Regions from separate parts of the Elstera cyanobacteriorum genome, predicted to be linked through region 1. Evidence: predicted binding sites of a transcription regulator. Region 1 holds the regulator's gene; each other region holds the start of a gene.
The links. Region 1 encodes PhoB, which activates phosphate uptake and scavenging genes when phosphate is short. Its sites were predicted from a motif close to TNTCATAAAACTGTCA; they were not measured.

Region 2: a site for PhoB is predicted at 2,202-2,217, ahead of CHR90_RS17110 (UDP-2,3-diacylglucosamine diphosphatase). Genes of this name have one in related genera too.
Region 3: a site for PhoB is predicted at 2,791-2,806, ahead of CHR90_RS08580 (putative hydro-lyase). Genes of this name have one in related genera too.

What each region holds. Positions count from the first base shown of each region.
Region 1 is NZ_NOXS01000034.1:204,889-212,600, reverse strand. It holds gene CHR90_RS15970 (substrate-binding domain-containing protein) at 60-1,088, shown strand; gene pstC (phosphate ABC transporter permease subunit PstC) at 1,203-2,588, shown strand; gene pstA (phosphate ABC transporter permease PstA) at 2,581-3,888, shown strand; gene pstB (phosphate ABC transporter ATP-binding protein PstB) at 3,894-4,700, shown strand; gene phoU (phosphate signaling complex protein PhoU) at 4,724-5,470, shown strand; gene phoB (phosphate regulon transcriptional regulator PhoB) at 5,475-6,185, shown strand; gene CHR90_RS15940 (methyl-accepting chemotaxis protein) at 6,384-7,712, shown strand, end outside.
Region 2 is NZ_NOXS01000035.1:133,434-141,145, reverse strand. It holds gene CHR90_RS17125 (inositol monophosphatase family protein) at 1-405, opposite strand, end outside; gene efp (elongation factor P) at 493-1,059, opposite strand; gene CHR90_RS17115 (diacylglycerol/lipid kinase family protein) at 1,164-2,114, opposite strand; gene CHR90_RS17110 (UDP-2,3-diacylglucosamine diphosphatase) at 2,295-3,113, shown strand; gene CHR90_RS17105 (glycosyltransferase family 4 protein) at 3,117-4,136, shown strand; gene irrA (iron response transcriptional regulator IrrA) at 4,261-4,692, shown strand; gene CHR90_RS17095 (rubrerythrin family protein) at 4,779-5,198, shown strand; gene CHR90_RS17090 (heavy-metal-associated domain-containing protein) at 5,250-5,438, opposite strand; gene CHR90_RS17085 (heavy metal translocating P-type ATPase) at 5,614-7,712, shown strand, end outside.
Region 3 is NZ_NOXS01000031.1:257,038-264,749, reverse strand. It holds gene CHR90_RS08590 (branched-chain amino acid ABC transporter permease) at 1-620, opposite strand, end outside; gene CHR90_RS08585 (ABC transporter substrate-binding protein) at 641-1,888, opposite strand; gene CHR90_RS08580 (putative hydro-lyase) at 1,993-2,772, opposite strand; gene CHR90_RS08575 (LysR family transcriptional regulator) at 2,957-3,841, opposite strand; gene CHR90_RS08570 (methyl-accepting chemotaxis protein) at 3,900-5,927, opposite strand; gene CHR90_RS08565 (ABC transporter ATP-binding protein) at 5,955-7,031, opposite strand; gene CHR90_RS08560 (ABC transporter permease) at 7,028-7,712, opposite strand, start outside.

The sequences.
Region 1 (7,712 bases):
ACGCTATTGACCCGGGGTGGACCTGCGCCCTGGCGACGCATGCAGAAAGGCTTGAAGGCATGATGAAGAAGACCCTTGCGGTGGCCGCTGTTGCCGCTGCGATGATTCCGGCGGCCGCGTTCGGCCAGGCGCGGGATCAGATCCGCATCGTCGGTTCCTCGACGGTGTTCCCGTTCTCGACCGCCGTGGCCGAAACCTTCGGCCGTCAGGGCAAGTTCAAGACCCCGGTCGTCGAATCGACCGGTACGGGCGGCGGTATGCGCCTGTTCTGCGCAGGCGTCGGCACCGGTCACCCGGACATGACCAATGCCTCGCGTCCGATGACCAAGTCGGAATTCGAAACCTGCGCCAAAAACGGCGTGACCGATATTACCGAAGTGAAGATCGGGTTCGACGGTATCGTCGTTGCCGATAAGCTCGGTTCGGCCAAGATGAACCTGTCGCGCAAGGACATCTATCTGGCGCTGGCCGAAAAGGTTCCGATGAACGGCGGCCTCGCTGAAAATCCGTACAAGACTTGGGCGCAGCTCAATCCGAACCTGCCGAACACCAAGATCGAAGTGATCGGCCCGCCCCCGACCTCGGGCACCCGCGATGCGTTCGTCGAACTCGTCATGGATTTCGGCTGCAAAGATTTCCCGGAAATCAAAGCAATCACCGATGCGAAGGTGAAGGCCCAGGCCTGCTCGAAGCTCCGTGAAGACGGCGCTTATATCGAAGCCGGTGAAAACGACAATCTGATCATCCAGAAGCTGAACACCTCGCCGGACGCCCTGGGCATCTTCGGCTACAGCTTCCTCGATCAGAATAAGGACAAGGTGCAGGGCAGCCAGATCGAAGGCTTCGACTCGACCTTCGACAATATCTCGGCTGGCAAGTACCCGATCTCGCGTTCGATCTTCTTCTACGTGAAGAATGCGCACGTCGGCGTTATTCCGGGCATCAAAGAATTCGTCACCGAATTCGTCTCGGAAAAGGCTTACGGCAAGGAAGGCTATCTGGTCGATAAGGGTCTGATCCCGCTGCCGGATGCCGAACGCGCCAAGGTGCGCGAAGCTTCGGTCGGTCTGACCAAGCTCGCGATGTAATAGGGTAAGGGGTCCGGTAACGGGCCCCTTCTCTTGTTCGCCTAGGGCACGCTTGCCCGTCAGAACAAGACCGCCGATCCGGTTTTCCGTTATTTCGAATACATGAGGGGTCCAATGTCCCCGTCTTTGGTTTTTTTAGCGATTGCCGCGCTTGCGGTTTTCGGTTTCTTCCTTGGTCGTCGCCGAGTGCTTGCGCTGGAAGGCACGCGCGTACGGGCGAGCATGCATTCTTTGCCCAGCTATTATGGCTATTACATGGCGCTCTGGTGCCTGGCGCCAGCGGCGCTGGTCATGGCGCTGTGGAGCGTGCTGGAGCCGACCGTCGTTCAGCATCTGGTCCTGGGCAATATGCCCGCGTCCTATCAGGCGATGAGTTCGAACCAGTTGACGCTGGTGATGGCCGATATCCGTAACTTTGCCTATGGCAATGCCGGAACCCGCACCCCCGATCCCGCGATTGCCGACGCCGTACGCCATTATCATGCGCTGCACGAAACCAGCGCGATCATCATCAGCCTGATCGGCGCGGTTCTGGGGATCGCCGGGTTTGCCTTCGGCTTCTGGCGCATCAACCCGCAAATGCGCGCGCGCAACCGGGTCGAACGCTTTGCGATGGCGATCATGATCATCGCCTCGACCATCGCCGTGCTGACCACCGTCGGCATTGTGCTGTCGCTGGTGTTCGAATCGCTGCGCTTCTTCACCAAATACCCGGCCTTCGAATTCCTGTTCGGTCTGCAATGGAGCCCGCAGACGGCGATCCGCGCCGATCAGGTCGGCTCCTCCGGCGCCTTCGGCTTTCTGCCGCTGTTCACCGGGTCGCTGCTGATCACCGTGATCGCCATGCTGGTCGCTGTGCCGGTCGGCCTGCTGTCGGCGATCTATATGGCCGATTACGCCAGCCCGCGCCTTCGCTCGGTCGCTAAGCCGGTGCTAGAAGTCTTGGCCGGGATCCCCACCGTGGTTTACGGCTTCTTCGCCGCGCTGACCGTCGCCCCCTTCGTGCGCGATATCGGGTCGGCCGTCGGGCTGAATGTTGCGTCCGAAAGCGCGCTGGCTGCGGGCGTCGTGATGGGCATCATGATCGTGCCCTTCGTCTCCTCGCTGGCCGACGATGTGATCCACGCGGTGCCGCAAAGCCTGCGCCACGGCGCTTATGGCCTTGGGTCCACCAAGTCGGAAACCATCCGTCAGGTCGTGCTGCCCGCCGCCCTGCCCGGCATCGTCGCCGCCGTCATGCTGGCGATCAGCCGCGCCATCGGCGAAACCATGATCGTGGCGATGGCCGCCGGTTTGGCCGCCAACCTAACCTTCAACCCGCTGGCCGCCGTGACCACGGTGACGGTGCAGATCGCGACCCTGCTGGTCGGCGATCAGGAGTTCGACAGCCCCAAAACCCTGTCGGCCTTCGCCCTTGGGCTGGTGCTTTTCGTCATCACCCTGTGCCTGAACGTCATCGCTCTGGCCGTTGTCCGCAAATATCGGGAAAAATATGACTGATATCGTCGAACGCCCCGCCCTCGGTGTTCACGCCACCGACGAGGCTACCAAGCGCTTGAAGCGGCGATATGCGGCTGAAAAGCGGTTCCGCGGTTACGGGCTGGCCGCCATCCTAGTCTCGATGCTTGCGCTGGCCGTGCTGCTTTGGAGCATCGTCAGCCAAGGGTATACCGCCTTCACGGCGACCACCCTGACGCTGACGGTCACCATCGATCCGGCAATGGCCGATCCTGGCGGCAAGCGCAACCCGGACGACATGCGAACCGGCGACTTCCAGGGCATCGCCCGCGCCGGGCTGCGCAGCCTGTTCCCGGATGTAACCGACCGTAGCCAGACCCGCGCGCTCTACACCCTGCTCTCCAACGGCGCCGGCGATGACATTCGCGATAAGGTTCTGGCGAACCCGGCACTCATCGGTCAGCAAGTGACGATTAAAGTGCCGGTCGCGTCGGACTACGACATGTACGCCAAGGGCCATTTCGGTAAAACGCCGAAGGGCGGCGAGGCCCGCCTGTCGCCGCAGCAGATCGCCTGGTTCGAAACGCTGCGCGCCGACGGCAAGGTGCACCGCAGCCTGAACATTTGGTTCCTCTCCAGCGGCGATAGCCGTCAGCCGGAACTGGCGGGGGTTGGCGGCGCCATCATTGGCTCCTTCCTGACCTTGGCGGTAACGCTGATTATCGCCTTCCCGCTCGGGGTAATGGCGGCGATCTATCTTGAAGAGTTCGCCCCGAAGAACCGCTGGACGGATATCATCGAGGTGAACATCAACAACCTCGCCGCGGTTCCTTCCATCGTCTTCGGTCTGCTCGGCCTCGCGGTCTTCCTCAATGTCTTCGGCCTGCCCCGCTCTGCCCCGGTTGTCGGTGGCGTCGTGCTGGCGCTGATGAGCTTGCCGATCATCATCATCGCCTCCCGCGCCTCCTTGCGTGCCGTGCCGCCGTCGATCCGGCAAGCGGCCCTCGGGCTTGGGGCCAGCCGGGTGCAGGTGGTCACGCATCACGTGCTGCCGCTGGCAATGCCGGGCATCCTGACCGGGACGATCCTGTCGATGGCCCATGCGCTGGGCGAAACCGCCCCACTGCTGATGATCGGCATGGTCGCCTTTATCGTCGATATTCCCCAGGGCTTCACCCAGGCCGCAACGGTGCTGCCGGTGCAGATCTACCTGTGGGCCGATAGCCCGGAACGGGGCTTCGTTGAAAAGACCTCCGCCGCGATCATGGTTCTACTGGCCTTCCTGCTGGTCATGAACGCGATTGCGATTTTCCTCCGCAAGAAATTCGAACGGAAGTGGTAATCCCCATGTTGGCGACCGAAACGAAAACCGCTGCTGCCGTGAATGGCGCTGCCAAGCACGTAAAGATGAAAGCCTCGGACGTCGAGGTTTACTACAGCGAAAAGCGGGCGCTGAATAAGATCAGCCTAGATGTGCGCGAACATGAGGTAACGGCGCTGATCGGCCCGTCGGGCTGCGGGAAATCGACCTTCCTGCGCACGCTGAACCGCATGAACGATGTGATCGAAGGCTGCCGCGTCGGCGGGACCATCCTGCTCGACAAGCAGGATATCTACGATCCAAGTATCGATGTCGTGCAACTGCGCGCCCGGGTGGGGATGGTGTTCCAAAAGCCGAACCCCTTCCCGAAGTCGATCTACGATAATGTCGCCTATGGCCCGCGTATCCACGGCCTCGTCCGTAACCGCGAAGAAACCGATGCGGTCGTCCAGCGGTCACTGGAACGTGCCGGTCTGTGGAAAGAAGTGAAGGACCGTCTGCACGAAGGCGGCACCGGGCTTTCGGGCGGTCAGCAGCAGCGCCTGTGCATCGCCCGCGCCATTGCGGTCGATCCCGAGGTTATTCTGATGGATGAGCCCTGCTCGGCGCTCGATCCCATTGCCACTGCGAAGATCGAAGAGTTGATCGACGAACTGCGCAGCAATTACACCATCGTCATCGTCACCCACTCGATGCAGCAGGCCGCGCGCGTGTCGCAGCGCACCGCCTTCTTCCATCTCGGGGATCTGGTCGAAGTCGGCGATACCGCGCAGATTTTCACCAATCCGAACGACGAGCGCACCCAGGGCTACATCACGGGCCGCTTCGGCTAAGCCGGGGGCAGAAGGAATAGATCATGTCGAATGAACATATCGTTTCGTCCTTCGACGAAGAGCTGCGCGCGCTGCATAAGTCGATCATGCAGATGGGTGGGCTGGTGGAAGCCCAGATCGCCCAGTCTTTGCAGGCGATGAATAAGCGCGACAGCCAATTAGCCTCCGCCGTCGTCGCCAACGACGGTCAGGTCGATGCACTGCATCACGAGATTGACGAACAGGTCGTGCGCATGCTGGCCCTGCGCCAGCCGATGGCATCCGACCTGCGCACCGTTGTTGCGTCGCTGCGCATTGCGACCGATCTCGAGCGGATCGGCGATTACGCCGCCAATATCGCCAAACGCACCCTGGCGCTGAACGTCTCGCCGACCGTCAAACCGGCGGCGGGCGTGCTACGCATGGGCAAGATCGTCCAGAGCATCGTCAATGACGTGCTGGATGCCTATGCCGACCGTAACGCCGACCGCGCCGCCGCGATCCGTGAACGCGATACGGAAGTGGATGAACTCTACACGTCGCTGTTCCGCGAGCTTCTGACCTATATGATGGAAGACCCGCGCAACATCACCGCCTGCACCCATGTACTCTTCATGTCGAAGAACCTGGAGCGGATGGGCGACCATGCCACCAATATCGCCGAAACGATCTATTACATCGTGCGCGGTAAGGTTCCAGCGGAAGAGCGCGCCAAGGGCGACCTGTCGAGCGTAACCGCGATGACCGAGAAGGGTGAAACCTTCGTGGCTGCCGACAGCAAAGGGAACTAAGGGCATGTCGCCCGTCACACCGTTAGTCCTGGTGGTCGAAGACGAAACCGCCATTGCCACACTGCTACGCTACAATCTGGAACGCGAAGGCTTCCGGGTTTGTACTGCCGCGGATGGCGAGGAAGCGCTGATCATCGCCGCCGAGCAGAACCCCGATCTGGTGCTGCTCGACTGGATGCTGCCGATGCTGTCGGGCATCGAAGTCTGTCGCCGGTTGCGCCGCCTGCCGACGGCGCGCGCGACCCCGATCATCATGCTGACGGCGCGCGGTGAGGAAGGCGACAAGATCCGGGGCCTTGATAGCGGGGCGGACGATTATGTGACGAAGCCGTTCTCGGTCTCGGAACTGATCGCCCGCGTCAAGGCTGTGCTGCGCCGCACCCGCCCGTCGGTGGATGGCGAAAGCCTGAATTTCGCCGATGTCATGCTCGATCTGGCAGCGCATCGCGTGCGCCGGAACAACCGCGACATTCACCTCGGGCCGACCGAATTCCGGCTACTGCGCTATCTGATGGAGCATCCAGGCCGGGTGTTCAGCCGCGAACAATTGCTGGATGCGGTGTGGGGCGCCGATGTCTACGTCGAGCCGCGCACGGTGGACGTTCACATCCGCCGCCTGCGCAAAGCCCTGAATGGCGAGGGGGAAACCGACATCGTGCGCACCGTCCGCTCGGCGGGTTATGCGCTGGATGAAACGGTGGATGCCACGGGCTGAGGGTCTTCGGCGCCAGTTTTCAACGGAAAATTGAAAGGCCAGGACGGGAAACCGCCCTGGCCTTTTCGCAGGCATGCAACCAATGCACGTCATGTCTGAAAAATACCTAGTCGATATTTATTTAAAAATAGTAAAATATACGGGAAATTTACAGCTTTTCCCGATCCCCATCGGGAACCCCGCCCGGAGGGCCGCCCTATGACGACCAGTCGTTTTTCCTTTGCAGGGCTTGGCGTTCAGCAACGCCTGATCCTGACCTTCGTCGCTTTGGCCGCGATCCTGGCGGGGGCGATTACCCTTAACGCCTATCGCGTGATCCGTGCGGCCCTGGTCCATGACGTACAGGCCGACGTCAATCGGGGCCTTGAGGTGATGAAACTGTTGGTTGCCGAGCGCGGCGGCCGGTTCGAGCTGGTCGGCGGGCACCTTACCCTGTCCGGGCTGCCGCTTGCGGGCGATGCGACCTTGGTCGATGCGGTCAGTAAACTATCGGGCGGGGTAGCAACGATCTTCCAGAAGGACGAACGGATCTCCACGACCGTTCAAAAGCCCGATGGGGGCCGCGCCATCGGCACCAAGCTGGCGCAAGGCCCGGCCTATGACAGTATCTTCCGCGACAAACGCACCTATAGCGGCCCGGTCGATATTTTCGGCAAACCCTATCTGGCGGTCTATGATCCGATCCTGGATGGGGCGGGCGAGGTGATCGGCATTCTATTCGTTGGCGAACCGACCGCCGTGGTCGCTGCCGAAAGCGCCACCATCCTGCAGGAAAATCTGATCGGCGCCGCCTTGGCCCTAATCTTGGGCAGCGCTATCGTCGCCCTCGTCGTCCGCTCGCAACTGCGCCGCGTCTCGCATTTGACCGATCTGTTTGCCACCTTGCAAAGCGATCCACGCATTCTGACGCCCGCTGAAACGAACCGACGCGACGAAATCGGCGCCCTGGCGCGGGCGCTGGCCGACTACTCGCGGCAACTCGACATGGCCCGCCAGCACGCCGCTGCAGAAGCGCGCAAGATCAAGCAAGAGATTGCCCGCAAGATGGCCCTGGAAATGGCCATCGCCGATTTCGGCAATAGCATCGACGGCGTTGTGGCCACGGTGGTCTCCGCCGCCGCGCAATTGCAGCAGAATGCCGAAACAGTTAACGGCAATGCCATGATGACCTCCGAACAAAGCAACGAGGTCGCGGTTGCCGCCGAACAGGCAACCGCCAATGTGCAAACCGTCGCCTCGGCCTCCGAAGAACTCAACGCCTCGATCCGGGAGATCAACCGCCAGGTCGCCGAAGCCGCCGCCATCGCCGGAACCGCTGTAACGGAGGCCGAGCAAACGGGCAGCATCGTCCGCACCTTGTCCGACGCTGGGCAGCGGATTGGCGAGGTTGTGGGGCTGATTTCCGAAATCGCCGCGCAAACCAATCTGCTGGCACTGAATGCCACCATCGAAGCCGCCCGCGCTGGGGAAGCGGGCAAAGGGTTTGCCGTGGTGGCGTCGGAAGTGAAGAACCTTGCCGGGCAGACC
Region 2 (7,712 bases), on a different contig from region 1:
GGCCCCACCGCCCTTTTCGGCATGGAACAGCTCGTGCTTCACTGGGTCGAGGATGACGCCCGCGATAATCTCCCCCTCGCGCTCTAGCGCAAGGGAGATGGAGAAATGCGGAATGCCGTGCAGGAAGTTCACGGTACCGTCGAGCGGATCGATGATCCAACGGTTCACGCCGTCGCCCTTCACCTCGCCGCCTTCTTCCAGCAGGAAACCATAGCCCGGGCGGGCCTTTTCCAGCTCGGCGCGCAGGGTTTCTTCCGCCTTCAGGTCGGCCTGGGAAACGAAATCGGCCACGCCCTTCCGGCTGACCTGTAGTTTTTCGACTTCCCCGAAATCACGCACCAGACGAATGGCAGCCTTTTCCGCCGCCTTGGTCATAACCGTAATGATGGCCGACCGCGCCATGATCCCACCCTTTCAAAGAACGACGCGGACCGGGCGTCCCGATCCGCGCTGATAAAGTTGAATGGCGGCGCAAGGCGCGCCGCGCTTATCTTAGCCCTTGAAGCGTTCGACGTAAGAGCAATCTTCCGTCGCAACCACAACTTTGATCCCGGCTTCCACATGGGGCGGGATCATGATGCGCATGCCGTTTTCCAGCTTGCCGGGCTTGTAGGAGGACGAGGCCGTCTGGCCCTTCACCACCGGATCGGCTTCCACCAGTTCCAGCACCACATGCTGCGGCAGGGAAACGCTGATCGGCGTGCCTTCGTACAGCGAAATCTGAACCTTCATGCCATCCTGCAGAAAGCCGGCCTTATCGCCCAGCAGTTCCAGCGGAACCGGCAATTGGTCGTAGGTTTCCGGGTTCATGAAGGTCAGCGCCGTATCGTCGCCGAACAGGAAGGTGAAATCTTCTTCGTCGATGCGCACGCGCTCCACGCTCTCGCCCGAGCGGAACTTATCGTCGCGCTTAATGCCGGTACGCAGGTTGCGCATTTCCACCTGAACGAAGGCCGCACCCTTACCGGGCGAGACGTGATTGGCCTTCAGAATCGCCCAGAGGCCGGTTTCGGTCTCGATCACATTGCCCTGGCGCAGTTCGTTGGCGTTGATTTTCATCGGAAAAACCCGTTGTAAAGCTGTCTTGAAAGTAAGGCGGCGCGGACCCTAACAGCTTACGGCCAGCAGGGCAATCACAGGAAAGCGCCGGAAACGCGCCCCCCCTATGCCCGGGCGCGGGGCGCGGCGAAGATCGTCAGCCGTTCCGGCGCTAATGTAAAGGTCACGGGCAGGGTGGCGATGGTATCGCCATCGGCCTGCACCGGTTCGCCCGCAGGGCCATTGACCGACACGTGCGTGATGCGCTCGCGCTTCACACTGGGTAAATGTGGCAGCAGCCCAAACGGCAGGGCGGCGGCGTAAAGCGCGGTGGCGAGGCGACCCCCCTTTGTAAAGCGCGCCGCAATCAGTGCCGGATCATCGAGGTTGGCTTCGGGCGCAACGGTAAAGCGCCCGGCGTAAAAATGCCCATTGGCGAGAATGAGAGAGCTAGCATCCCGCCCGTCGCCCAGCGTGTAGCGCGCGGGTTTCAACGCCAGCCATTCTTTCAGCGTCTGCCACACATAAGCGCCCTTGCCGAAGCGGCGTTTAAGCGCCGGATCGATCCCGGCGACCACATGGGCATCAAACCCAACGCCCGCCATCATCGAAAAATAGCGGCGCGCCCCATCCGGGGTTTCGCAGAGGCCGAGGGCGATTTTGCGCGTCTGGCCCGAGAGCAACGCTGCCGCTGCCGTTTCCGGCGTGTCGATACCAAGCTCACCCGCCAGCACATTGGCGGTGCCGAGCGGTAGAAGGCCGAAGGGCGGCACGGGGGCGCCGTGGCGTTGCGCCGCCATCACGCCGTTGATCGCTTCATTGATCGTCCCGTCGCCGCCCGCCGCGATAATCGCCCCGACCTCCCCGGCCTCGGCCAGGGCGCGGGCCAGGGCCTCGGCATCGCCGCGCGCTTGGGTTTCGACGATATCCCACTGGGTTCCGGCGGCGGTCAGCCGATCCAGCGACCGTTTCAGCCGCGCGCCGCGCGCCTGGCCCGCTGTCGGATTGACGATAATCCGCAAGGGGCGATTGCGGGTCGCAGAGAGAGGGGAGGCTTCCAAAACGCTGCCATCCATCGGCCGGTCCATCCTATGCGGTTGGGGCGGGGTCGGTCGTCGCGCTCCAAAAGCCGGGCGAGGCGCGACAAATCCGTGACCGTAAGACGACGGTTTAATGAAATTATACAACCGTCAAAAACATGTCATCAGCGGCTGGCAGAAAGGTGAGAATCAGAAGCACGATGTGCAGGCGGCGGTATGGACGCAGAAGTTGGCATTACCCAGTACCGGGCCATTTGGATCTCGGACATTCACCTTGGCACACGCGGCTGCAAGGCCGATGCGCTGTTGGATTTTTTGAAGTTCACCGACTCCGATTACCTCTATCTCGTCGGTGATATTGTCGATGGTTGGCGGCTAAAACGCTCGTGGTTTTGGGCGCAGAGCCATAATGACGTGGTGCAGAAGATGCTGCGCAAGGCGCGCAAGGGCACCAAGGTCATCTATATTCCGGGCAATCATGACGAGGCGCTGCGCGATTATTGCGACATGCAGTTCGGCGGCGTCACGGTGCTGGACGAGGCGGTGCATGTGACCGCGACCGGAAAGCGGCTGCTGGTTATTCACGGCGATCAGTTCGACGGAGTGATCCGCTACGCCAAGTGGCTCGCCTACTTAGGCGACTGGGCTTATAACGTCGTGCTCAGCGTCAATCATTGGTTCAATGTCGCCCGGCACAAACTGGGCTTCTCCTATTGGTCGCTGTCGCAGTACCTGAAGCAGCGCGTAAAAAACGCCGTTGAATATATCTCCCGCTTCGAAGACGCGCTGGCCGAAGAGGCCAAACGCCGGAACTTCGACGGCATCGTCTGCGGTCACATTCACCACGCCGAAATGCGCGACATTCAGGGCGTGCTTTACTGCAATGATGGTGATTGGGTCGAAAGTTGCACCGCCTTGGTCGAACATTTCGACGGGCGGCTCGAAATTCTTCATTGGGCCGAAATGCGTCAATTGTTCGGCTGGCACCCCGGCCGCCAGCCCGTCGCTTCCACCGCTAACTTAATGGCCCGATAATTCATGCGCATTGCGATTGTGACCGACGCCTGGTTTCCCCAGGTCAACGGGGTTGTGCGGACGCTCGATACGGTCCGCCGCGAGCTTGAAAGCGAAGGCCATGTGGTGGAGGTGATCGGCCCTGACCGCTTCCGCACCATTCCTTGCCCGACCTACCCGGAAATCCGCCTCGCGCTGTTTCCGACGAAGCGACTGGCGGCGTTGCTGGATGCGTTTCAGCCCGACGCCCTGCACTTGCCGACCGAAGGCCCCTTGGGCATGGCGGGTAAAAAGCTGGCAAAGAAGCGCCGTTGGCCCTTCACCACATCGTTCCATACGAAGTTCCCCGAGTATCTGCACGCGCGCACCGGCATTCCGGCGGCCTGGAGCTATGCGTTCCTGCGCCGCTTCCATAATGCTGCCGATCGGGTGATGGTCGCGACGCCGAGCCTTGAGGCGGAACTTAGCCAGCGCGGCTTTCGCAATATCGTGCGCTTTTCGCGCGGGGCCGATCTCGAGCTGTTTCGCCCGCGCGAACCGCTGCCGCTCGATCTGCCGAAGCCAGTTTTCGCCTATGTTGGGCGGGTTGCGGTGGAAAAGAATATCGGCGCCTTTCTGGCACTCGATCTACCGGGCTCGAAGCTGATCGTTGGCGATGGGCCGCAGCGGGAAGAACTGCAAAAACAGTTTCCCGCCGCCCATTTCATCGGCGCCAAACATGGGGAAGAGTTGGCGCGCGCTTATTCCGCCGCCGATGTTTTCGTGTTTCCCAGCCGGACCGATACGTTCGGCCTCGTCGTGCTGGAAGCCTTGGCCTGCGGTGTGCCGGTGGCGGCCTATCCGGTAACGGGGCCGCGCGATATTCTGAGCGAGGCCGATCAGCCCGTGGGCGCCCTGAGCGAAGACCTGCGGGACGCTGCTCTCGCGGCCCTTAAAGTCGATCGTGCGGCCTGCCGGGAGCATGCGCTGCGCTACTCCTGGCCCGCCGCCGCCCGCCAGTTCCTTGATGCGTTGGCGCTGATCCGGGAGGAAGCGCGGGCATAGCAGACGCGCAGATTAGAATGATTGCAAACTAACGCAGCCCTGCTATAGTTACGCAATCATGACGCAGATTGTTGCCCCCTCGAACGCCGCGCAGCCCCTCGATACCGATGTGTCGGAGGAAGCGATGGCCGCCAACCCCGCCGAAGCCGCGCTGATCGAACGGCTGCGCACGGTTGGCCTGCGCCCGACGCGGCAGCGGTTGGCCCTCGGCGGGTTGCTGTTCCACGGTGAGGATCGGCACGTGACGGCGGAGCAATTGCACGGCGAGGCGCTAACGGCGGGCATCCGCGTGTCTGTCGCTACCGTCTATAATACGCTGCACCAGTTTACCGAAGCGGGGCTGCTGCGCGAAGTGGTGGTCGAAGCCGGGCGCTGCTATTTCGATACCAATACCAGCGAACATTTTCACTTCTTCTTCGAAGATGATGCGCGCCTGATGGATATCCACGGCCCCAGCGCCAATGTGCTGGCCGATGCCATTCCCGGCCTACCCGATGCGCCAGACGGCACGCGGGTGGAACGGGTGGATGTGATTATCCGGCTGAAGCGGGCTTAATCCTCAGGCTTCCTGATTTCGCGGGCGCAAAAAGCGGGGCGACGCGCTATATAAGCGGGGTCTCTTGCTTAACCCTGGGGAAGCCTATGTCCAGCTTACGCGGCACTAAGACCGAAGCCAATCTGAAGGCGGCTTTCGCAACCGAAAGCCAGGCCAACCGCCGCTATCTCTATTTCGCCCAGCAGGCCGATATCGAAGGCTATAACGATGTCGCCGCCGTCTTCCGCTCGACGGCGGAAGGGGAAACCGGCCATGCGCACGGGCATCTTGAGTTTCTCGAGGCCGTGGGCGACCCGATCACCGGCCTGCCCATCGGCTCGACGGAGAATAACCTGCGCTCGGCCATCGCTAGCGAAACCTATGAGCATAGCGAAATGTACCCATCGATGGCCAAAATGGCGCGCGACGAGGGGTTTGAGGAAATCGCCCAATGGTTCGAAACCCTGGCGAAGGCCGAGAAATCCCACGCCGGGCGCTTCCAGAAAGCCCTAGAGACGATGGGCTGATAAACCTGGGGGCTAATAAACCACGGGGGCCGATTGGCCCCCGTTGCTGATTTATGCGGGTGGAAATCCGCCGCGGCTGAGCGCCAGCCGCACATCGGCTTCCGGCAGTTGACTGAGGATGGCGACCTTCTGGGTCGGCAAATCAATCTCCACCTTTGCCTCGGGGTCGAGCTTGGTGACGATGCGCGTGACGGCCTTAGCGCAGCCGCCGCAGGTCATATCTTTCAATACTAGGTCCATCGAACACTCTCCTTCTTGGGTTTGGTGTAGGGTGCACCTTCCCCCAATGGCAAGGTCAATCGAAAACCCCCGCCCGCCGCGCGGGTCGGATCCGCGCAGAAATCCGCTTGACCTTCCAATGATGGGAGGCTGGATGCTCTGCGCAGTCGGTTTCTGAACGAGGGAGGCGGGCGCTATGACGGCCCCCATGACATTAGCGATTTCGGGCATGACCTGCGCGTCCTGCGTTGGGCGGGTCGAGCGGGCCTTGCAAGCGGTTCCGGGCGTAGCCCAGGCGGCGGTCAACCTTGCCACCGAACGGGCGGAGGTGCGGGCGGCGCCTGGGGTGACGCTGGCGGCCTTGGTCGAGGCGGTCGATAGTGCGGGGTTCGAAGCGGCGCCGCTCCTTGACCGCGCCCCGCCGGAAGACCTGAGCGCCAAGCGCCGTGCCGAAGCGGCGGACCTGCGGCGCGATGCCGTCCGCGCGGCGATCCTATCGGTGCCGGTCATTGTGCTGGGGATGGGCGCCCATGTGATCCCGGCCTTTCATCATTGGCTGATGGCGACGCTCGGGCTGGGCTGGAACGCCGCGCTGCAAGGGGCGCTGACGCTGTTGGTGATGTTGGGGCCGGGGCGGCGGATTTATCGCATTGGTTTTACCACCCTGCGCCATGCCGCGCCGGATATGAATGCGCTCGTTGCTGTCGGCACATTGGCCGCCTTTGGCTTTTCCGCCCTCGTTGCCCTGGCGCCGGGGCTGATCCCCGAAGCGGCGGCGCATCTCTATTTCGAAGCGGCGGCGACGATCATCACCTTGGTGCTGGTCGGGCGGTCGCTGGAAGCGCGCGCCAAGGGCCGGGCCAGCGACGCCATCGCCAAACTGGTCGGCCTGACCCCGAAAACCGCGCGGGTGCGCACCGCTTCTGGCGTCGAAGAACGGCCCGTCGCCAGCCTCGCGCTTGGGGCGCAGATTGAGGTGCGGCCCGGCGAGCGGGTGCCGGTCGATGGCATTGTTCGCGAGGGCACCAGCCTGATCGACGAATCGATGCTGACCGGCGAACCGTTGCCGGTGGCCAAACACCTCGGCGACCGCATCACCGGCGGCACCGTCAATCAATCCGGCGCCCTGGTGATTGAAGCGGTGGCGGTCGGGGCGGATACGGTGCTGGCCCAGATCGTTCGGTCGGTCGAAGCGGCGCAGGGCGGCAAACTGCCGATCCAGGCTTTGGCCGATCAGGTGGCGCGTTGGTTCGTTCCGGCGATCCTGACGATTGCGCTGCTGACCTTCGCGGGCACGCTCGCGCTGGGCGGCGGGTTAACCGCGGCGCTGGTAAACGCGGTGGCGGTGCTGATTGTCGCCTGCCCTTGCGCCCTGGGCCTCGCGACCCCCGCAGCGATCATGGTCGGCATCGGGCGCGGCGCGCAACTCGGGCTGCTGGTCCGGCGCGGCGAAGCCTTGCAGCAAATGACCGACACCAAACTGGTCGCCTTCGATAAAACCGGCACCCTGACCCAGGGTAAGCCCGTGCTGACCGATTTGATCCTGCAACCGGGCTTCCGGCGCGATCAGATTTTGGCGGCGGCAGCGGCGGTCGAAGCCCAGTCGGAACATCCGCTGGCCCGGGCGATTGTGGTTGCGGCGGACGGGCTAACCCTGCCCCCGGTCGCCGGTGTCACGGCCCATCCTGGGCGCGGGGTCGTCGGCCTCGTGGCGGGCGCGACGGTTTTGCTCGGGACCGAGGCGTTTCTGGTCGCAGAAGGCATTGATCCGTCGCCGCTGAGCGGGGAGGCGGCCAACTTGAGCGCGGCGGGCAAGGGCGTGCTGTTCATCGCCCACGGCGGGCAATTGGCCGGGCTGGTCGCGGTCGCCGATCCGATCAAGCCGGGCGCAGCGGCGGCTTTGGCCGCGTTGAAGGCCGACGGCTTGGCGCTCGCCATGATCACCGGCGACCGGGAGGCGACGGCGCGGGCGATTGCGGCAGAGCTTGGCATCGACACGGTGATTGCCGGGGTCTTGCCGACCGGCAAAACGGCGGCCTTGCAACGCCTGCGCGCCGATCATGGGCCGGTGATCTTTGTTGGCGATGGCATCAACGACGCGCCCGCATTGGCCGAGGCGGATGTCGGCCTTGCCTTGGGGACGGGGACGGATATTGCCATCGACTCCGCCGATCTGGTGCTGATGGGCGGCGCGCTGGCCGGGGTACCGGTAGCGCTGCGGCTGGCGCGGGCAACCCTGCGGACGATCCGGCAGAACTTGTTTTGGGCCTTCGCCTATAATGTCGCGCTGATCCC
Region 3 (7,712 bases), on a different contig from region 1:
CCGACCGCCGCCGCCCCCAACGCCCAGCCGAGCGCGAAAATCTTGTGGCGGTCGATACCGATCAGGCTGACGGCCTCGCTATCCTCGCGGGTCGCTTCCAAGGCGCGGCCAAAATCGGTGCGCTGGATCAGAAGATAGAGCGCCAGGAAGGCGAGCAGGCAGACCACGCCCGCCGCAAGCTGCGGCACCGGCAGAAACACCCCGGCAATCGAGATCGTCTTATCGGCGACCACGCTGTCCTTGATGCTGCGGTACTCCGGCGTCCAGAAAAGCTGCGCCAGACCGCGCATGGTGATCGCAAGCCCGAAGGTTGCAAAAATCTGCACCATCCCGGCGTTTACCTTGGCGGCCAGGGCGCGTTTGACGACGGTTCGATAGATGAAGATCCCGAAGGCCGCCATCACCAGGGCCGTCGCCGGCATGAGCAGGATCGGATCGAGCTGTAAGAACAGGTACAATCCGAAAGTGACATACATGGACGTCATCAAAAATTCGCCGTGGGCGAAATTCACAACGTCCATCAATCCGAAGATCAGGGACAAGCCCGCCGCGATCAGGGCGTAGATCAAACCGATCAAGAGGCCGCTGGCCACGAGCTGGGCAATGGCGGATATCGTCATGGCCTAGTCTCGGGCGCCGATTAGCGGGCCGGGATCGGCCAAACGACCGGGCGGCTAGCGGTTTCGAACGGCCAGACGGAGCGGTAAACGCCGTCCTGCACCTGGATCAGCACGGGGGTGGCGCCAGTATTCTGACCGTTTTCGTCAAAGCGCACATTGGCCCACGGCATGATCGTCTTGTCGCCCGGAATATCGGTCTTTTGCAGGGCGCCACGAATGTCTTCGTTCTTGATCGACCCGGCGCGGTCGATCGCATCAGCCATCACCAACACCGCCATCAACTGGCGGGCGCTATTATCGTTCAGGTCTTTGCCGCTGCGCTTCTTATACATTTCATTGACCTTGGCGACCATCGGGCGCTTTTCCGACAGATCGAGCGAGAAGCTGGAGCGGCTGATGATGCCTTCCGCCTTATCGCCAACGGCTTGCAAGAAGGCCTGTTCGGCAAACCCCGCCGCCTGGGCAACGATGCCTTGCGGCTTATAGCCAAGCTCGCCCATCGTTTTCAGCAGCAGGATCGCGTCGGTCGTATAGCTCGACGGCATCAGCACCGGTGCGCCGGAGGATTTGAGCTGCTGCACTTCCGAGGTCAGCGAGGGGCTGTTGGCGCGATACTTAATATCGCCCGCAACCTTAATGCCGCGTTCGCCCGCCAGCTTGCGCTGAATATTGGAGCTGTCGGTGCCGAAGATCGTATCTTCATAGAACATCGCCACTTGATCGACGGTGATATTCTTCTTTTCCTTCATGTCCTTATAGAAATCGAACATGGCTTGGGAGAACATTTCATCGTGGGCCGAGGTGCGGAAGAACCATTTTAGGTTCCGGCGGTGCAGGCTGGGCGAAGATGAATCGGCGGCCAGGAACGGCACTTGATAGCGTTCGGCAACCTGGCTGACGACGGCAGCCACCGCGCTATGATAGGCGCCGATGATGGCCGACACTTTGTTTTCGGTAATCAGGCGTTCGGCTTCGGCGCGGCCCTTTTGCGGGTCGGCCTGATGGTCGGCGAACACCAGTTTGATCTTGGCGCCGCCGAGTTTCGGTAGACCGGCGCCCGGCCCAAGCGGCAGGCCGATATCAATATCTTCATTAATGATGTCGAGTGCGGTTTCCATCGCCGCCTTGGCGTCGATCCCGGTCTGGGCGCCCGCGCCCGACATGGGTTCGATGACGCCGATCACGACTTCCGAAACCTGGGCATAGGCGGGAAGCGCCAATGCAGCGGACAAAGCCGCCGATGCCAAAAGAGTCTTCACATTCACCATGACATAAGCCTCCGTTTTTTATCGTCTTATCGTGGGGGAAAGGAACCGACCTGCGGCGGCGCACGCCCTAGCACGGGTGGGGGATCAGCCGTGCTAGGGCGGGATTACGCGTGCCGCAGGTCGGTGATCAGCATGCACCCGGGGGAGTGGGTGATGCAGAACTCGGGGCGGGCGGCCTGGATCACGGTCTGCGGCGTTACCCCGCAGGCCCAAAAGACCGGCACTTCGCCGTCTTCAATCGCCACCGCATCGCCGTAATCGGGCGTGGCGATGTCGGTAATCCCAATCTGCTCGGGAAACCCGAAATGCACCGGGCCGCCGTGCATATCCGGGAAACGGTTGGTAATCTCGATAGCGCGCAGGGCGTCCGCCGGTTTCAGCGGGCGCATGGAGACAACCATCGGCCCCGCGAACGGGCCAGCCGGCGTCGTCGGAATATTCGTCCGATACATCGCCACATTGCGCTTTTGCGCCACATGCCGCAGCGGAATACCGGCGGCAATCAGTGGCGCTTCGAAGGTAAAGGAACAGCCGATGACGAAGGTCACGAGGTCGTCGCGCCAGACATCGGCAATATCCGTCGCCTCGCCGGTCAGCGCGCCGTGATGAAACAGCCGGTAGCGCGGCAGATCGTGGCGGATATCGATCCCCGCGCCCAAGCTGGGCAAACGCGGATCACCCGGCTTCGATTCGGCAAGAACAGGGCAGGATTTCGGATTGAGTTTACAGAATTCGCGAAAGTCGTCGGCAAATTTTTGCGGCAGAATAACCACATTTCCCTGACTATAACCCGGCGCAAAACCCGATGTATGGCCGGAGATCACTCCCGACCGGATCAGTTTTCGCACCGAGGCGGCGTCGGACATTGTCTGGACATCAGTCATGTCAAGATTCCTCTGCGGTGACAATTTTATGAAGCCATCCGCGAGGCCCATTCGTCCAATTTATTTTTTCGACGGTTTTTGATAAATGATTTTTATCAGTAAGCAGAAAAACTTGCGTTTAGGTGCGGTTTAAAGTGAAACCGAAACAAAGACCGCTGATTAAATAGTCAGCCTTGCTGCCTTTTTAGACAGTCTCCGCCACCTGCTGCGCGATGGCCGCTACCAAGACCGCCAAGGAGTTATCGGGCGTATTAACGTAAGTCGCGGTAAACATCAGATCGGGCAGTGCCGTTTTCGTAGGCAGAATCCGCAATTTCCCCGCCGCCAGTTCCTCTTGCACCACGGTCGGCGGAATCGCGCTGATGCCGATCGAATCCATCGTCATGCGGACGATCGACGAGAGCGAACTATTGCCGAAGACCCGCACCCCGGGAATATTATTGCGCTTGAACAGCTCGATCACCTGATGATAGGGCCGCGAGGCGCGGGCGTAGGTAATGATCGGCCATTGCGCAAGGTCTTCCAGCGACAGCGGCGCATTGGTGTTCACCAGATCGGGCGCGGCCAGCCAGGCGATTGGGTAGGTACAGAGCGGCAGATTGGTCACATTCGGCGCGCTGATCGGCCCCAGCAGCAAGGCAAGGTCAAGCTGCCCTTCCAGCAAGGCATCGCGCAGATTGACCGACACATCGACGGAGATTTCGAGCGTGATTTGCGGGTGCCGCTGATAGACTTCCTTGACCAGCCGGGGCAGCCACGTATGAACGATGGTTTCTGACAACCCCAGGCGCACCATGCCTTTCAAGGCGCTCGGGTCGGTCACGGCCATAACCATTTCATCGCGCAAAGCCAGCAGCCGTTCGACGTAATCCAGCAGCTCGACGCCCTTGACCGTCAGGGTCGGGCGCCGCCCCTCGCGGTTCAGCAGGCGGATTTGCAGATTATCCTCAAGCTGGGCAATGCGCGCGGAAATCGCGGGCTGGGTCGTGTGCAGCTTTTCCGCCGTGCCGCGAAAACTGCCGAGCTTGGCGACCCAAAAGAAAGTTTCGAGATTACGAAAATCGATCACGGTAGCCCCATCGTCCAGCGTTCGGTCAAGCTAGACGATGGGGGCACGGGTGCAAACGCTAAACCGCGCGCAGGTCTTCGAGATATTGCTCGACCGCCACCCCTAAGGTTGCCGCGCTGCGTTGAATAACGCCGCTGGCGGCTTGTGCGGCGGCGGCGGCGGACGCGGCGCCCTCCCCGGCTTTACCAACGTCATCGACAACCGCGACCACCCGATGGGTTTCGTCCGCCGCATCGGCCATGCGGCGAGCAATATCGCCGGTCGCTTGCCCCTGCTCCTGCAAGGCGGTGGCCATCGCTTGGGTAAGGCTGTTGAGATCGGCAACAACCCCATCCATCGACCGCATCGCCTCTGCCGTTCCTGTCGCCGCCCGGCGCACTTCGGCAATTTGTCCGGCGATTTCGTGGGTGGAGGTCGCGGTTTGATTGGCGAGGGTTTTCACCTCGCCCGCCACGACGGCAAAGCCCCGGCCTGCTTCGCCCGCCCGCGCCGCCTCGATGGTCGCATTCAGCGCCAAAAGATTGGTGCGGGCGGCAATATCCTCGATCAACCGGCTCGCCTCGCCGATACGCTGCGCTGCGGTCAGGCTTTCGGTTACCTGGGCATTGGCTTCGCCTGCAATCCGCACCGCAGTTTCCGCCACGCCCTGGGCTTGGATGACCCGGCCTTCCACCTGCTGGATCGCGCCGGAAAGCTGGGCCGCCGCCCCGGCCACCGCTTGAATATTGCTATTGATGGCGCGCACCCGCCCCATCAGCCCCTGCATTTGCCCGCTCACGGTTCCCGCCGTCTCGCTTAGCCCTGCCGATAGATCGGTTACCTGCCGAATATCCTCGGTCACCGCCGCCAGAATCCCCTGCACCCGGTCGCGGAAACTATCGGCCAGCGACAGCCGGTCGGCGCGGCGACGGTCCCCGGCATGGCGGCGCTCATCCTCTGCCTGGGCATTCAGATCGCGCACGTCTTGGGCATTGCGGCGGAAGACCGCCAGCGCATCGGCCATGCGGGCCAGTTCATCGCGCCCGGCCACGCGGATATCGGCGCCAAGATCGCCGCCCGCGATCCGTTCCGTCGCAACCACCAACCGGTCGAGCCGCCGCAGCAGGGTGCGATGCACGATAAGCCAGGCAATGATAAGGGCCAGCACTAGGCTAACCGCCGCGACCCACACCAGGGTGCGGAAACTTTCCCCCAGCACCTGCGCAACCGCCCCCGCTTCGGCAGAGGCTTGATCGTTGACGGCGTTGACCAGGGCCGTGACGGCGGCGGAAATCGCCGCCGCCGCTTGCCGAACGGCGGCCAGTTGATCGGGGATCCGTTGGGCGGCGTCAAGCTCGGTCTGCCGCACGGCGAACAGGCCCTGCGCCCCCTCGCCGATTTTCAGAAATGCCTCAACCTGTTCGGCGACCGAAGCATCAGCAATCTCTGCCGCCGCTGTCCGCACGGCGGTAACGGCATCGGGATAGCCCCGTTTGGCCTGCCCCACGTCGCGCGGATCGGCGGCTTCCAGCGCCTGAACCAACAGCGCCCGCGCTTCGGCCACCGTTGCGCGCAGGGCGAGGCGTCGGGCCTTTTGATCATCCGCCAGGGTTTCGGCGGGGGACAGGGTGTCTTTCAACCCCTCTCCCCGTCGCGCCAAATCTGCCGAAAGGGCCAGCCGGCGCGGCTGGGTTTGCAAGCGGGTTTCGACCGTGGCGTCGAGATCGCTCAAGGCTGCTGCCAGATCGGCCCGGGCCTTCCGTAGGCCGCCGAGCGGAAAGCCGAAGGGATCGAGCCGCGCCATCGCTTCGTCTAGCAAACGGCCCTGCTCCTCCAGATCAGAAATCGTCTCCCCCCGCTCCATCTGCCGCCGGGTGGCGGCAAGCTGTGGGGCGAGCGCAACGATAGCGCCGCTGCGCACGGCCACATCTTGGGCCAGCACCGTGACCGGCAAAGCACGGTCGGTAATCCGTGCCAGACTCTGTTCGATCCGCCCGAAAGCGATCAGACCGGTAGCGCTCGCCGCCACCGTGAGCGCCACGATCAGCAGCAGCGACAGATAGAGTTTCGCCCTTACCCCTGCGAAGAACCCCGTTTTTGTAGCCATGACACCGCTCCCTCCCCCTGTGCTGCGTCAGGCGCCGGGCAGCAGCGTTACGCCGCGCTCGGCCAGACTGATATGGGCCGTCGCCCCGGCGGGCAGCGCCTGCATCAGATCACCGCCAACGGCAAACAAATCGCCGAAGGCGCTGCTAAGGTGATATTCGATGTGCGACCCGAGATAGGTGGCCTTCTTAACCTCTGCCGGGGCGGAATTCGGCCCCGGTTGCGCGGAAACCCGGATGGCATGGGGGCGCACAGCCAGGGTCACCCCGCCGGGGGCAAGATCGCGGTGCGGCAGGGTCAGGCTCAGATCGCCGAGGCGCACCTGTCCCTGTTCCTCATCCGTCCGCGCCAAAAGTTCGGCGTTCAAGAGATTTGCCCCACCGATGAAGTCGGCAACGAAGCGGTTCACCGGCCGCTCGTACAGATCGGTCGGCGTGCCTTCCTGGGCAATCACAGAGCGGTTCATGACGATCACCCGGTCAGAAACTGCCAAGGCCTCTTCCTGATCGTGGGTGACATAGACGGAGGTGAGGCCCAGCGACTGCTGAAGATCGCGGATATCGTCGCGCATCTTGCGGCGCAGCTTGGCGTCAAGGTTCGACAGTGGTTCGTCGAACAGCAGCACTTCCGGCTCCAACACCAGAGCGCGGGCCACGGCGACGCGCTGCTGCTGCCCGCCCGAAAGCTCTGACGGTAGGCGGTTTTCATAGCCTGCAAGGCCGACGAGGCGCAGCCCTTCCTTCGCCTTCGCCTCGATCTCCGCCTTCGGCAACCGCCCGAGCGTGAGACCGTAGGACACATTCTGGATCACGCTCATATGCGGGAATAGCGCATAGGACTGGAACACCATCGTCACATCGCGTTCGGTCGCATGCAGGCGGGTTACATCCTTACCGCCAATGAGAATTTGCCCATCGGTCGGAAACTCTAGCCCGGCGATCATGCGCAGGGTCGTCGTCTTGCCGCAGCCGGACGGGCCGAGCAGCGTGACCAGCGTGCCGGGCGCAATGGTGAAGGAAACGCTATCGACCGCTTTGACCGGCCCATAGGCGCGGGTGACGGTGCGGAATTCGACGCCCGCCGGGCGCGTGGTAAGGGGGCTCATACGGTTTTCTCCACAGCTTGGGGCACGGGGGCGGCGATGGGGCGGCGGCCGATGCGCCGCTCGCCGACGAGGAGTTGGATGACGCCGATGGCCACTGCCATCAGCACGATCAGGGCCGAGCAATAGGCAACGGCGAGGCCGAAATCCCCTTGCTCCACCCGCCCGACGATATAGGCGGTCGCCAGCTCGTATTTCGCCGAGACTAGGAAGATGACGGCGCTGATCGAGGTAATGGCGCGAACGAAACTATAGACCAGCGAGGCGACGATGGCCGGGCGCAGCAGCGGCAGGATCACCCGGCGCAACGTGGTGGCGCTGCTGGCCCCCAGCGTCTGGGAACATTCATCGAGGCTGCGGTCGATCTGGCTCATCGCGGCAATCCCGGCGCGGATGGCGACCGGCATGTTGCGGAAGACAAAGCAGATGATCAGGATTGCAAAGCCGCCCGTCAGTTCAATCGGCGGCTGGTTGAAGGCCATAATATAGCTGATGCCGATGACAGTGCCGGGAATGGCAAAGCTCAGCATGGTCGCAAATTCAAACGCCCCCCGCCCTGTAAAGCGCTGGCGGACCAGCAGATAGGCGGTCAGCAGCCCCACCGCCGCCGTGATCGGCGCGGCAAGGGCGGAGATTTCGAGCGTGGTGAACAAGGACGCCCAGGCCCGCCCCGTCCAAAGAATC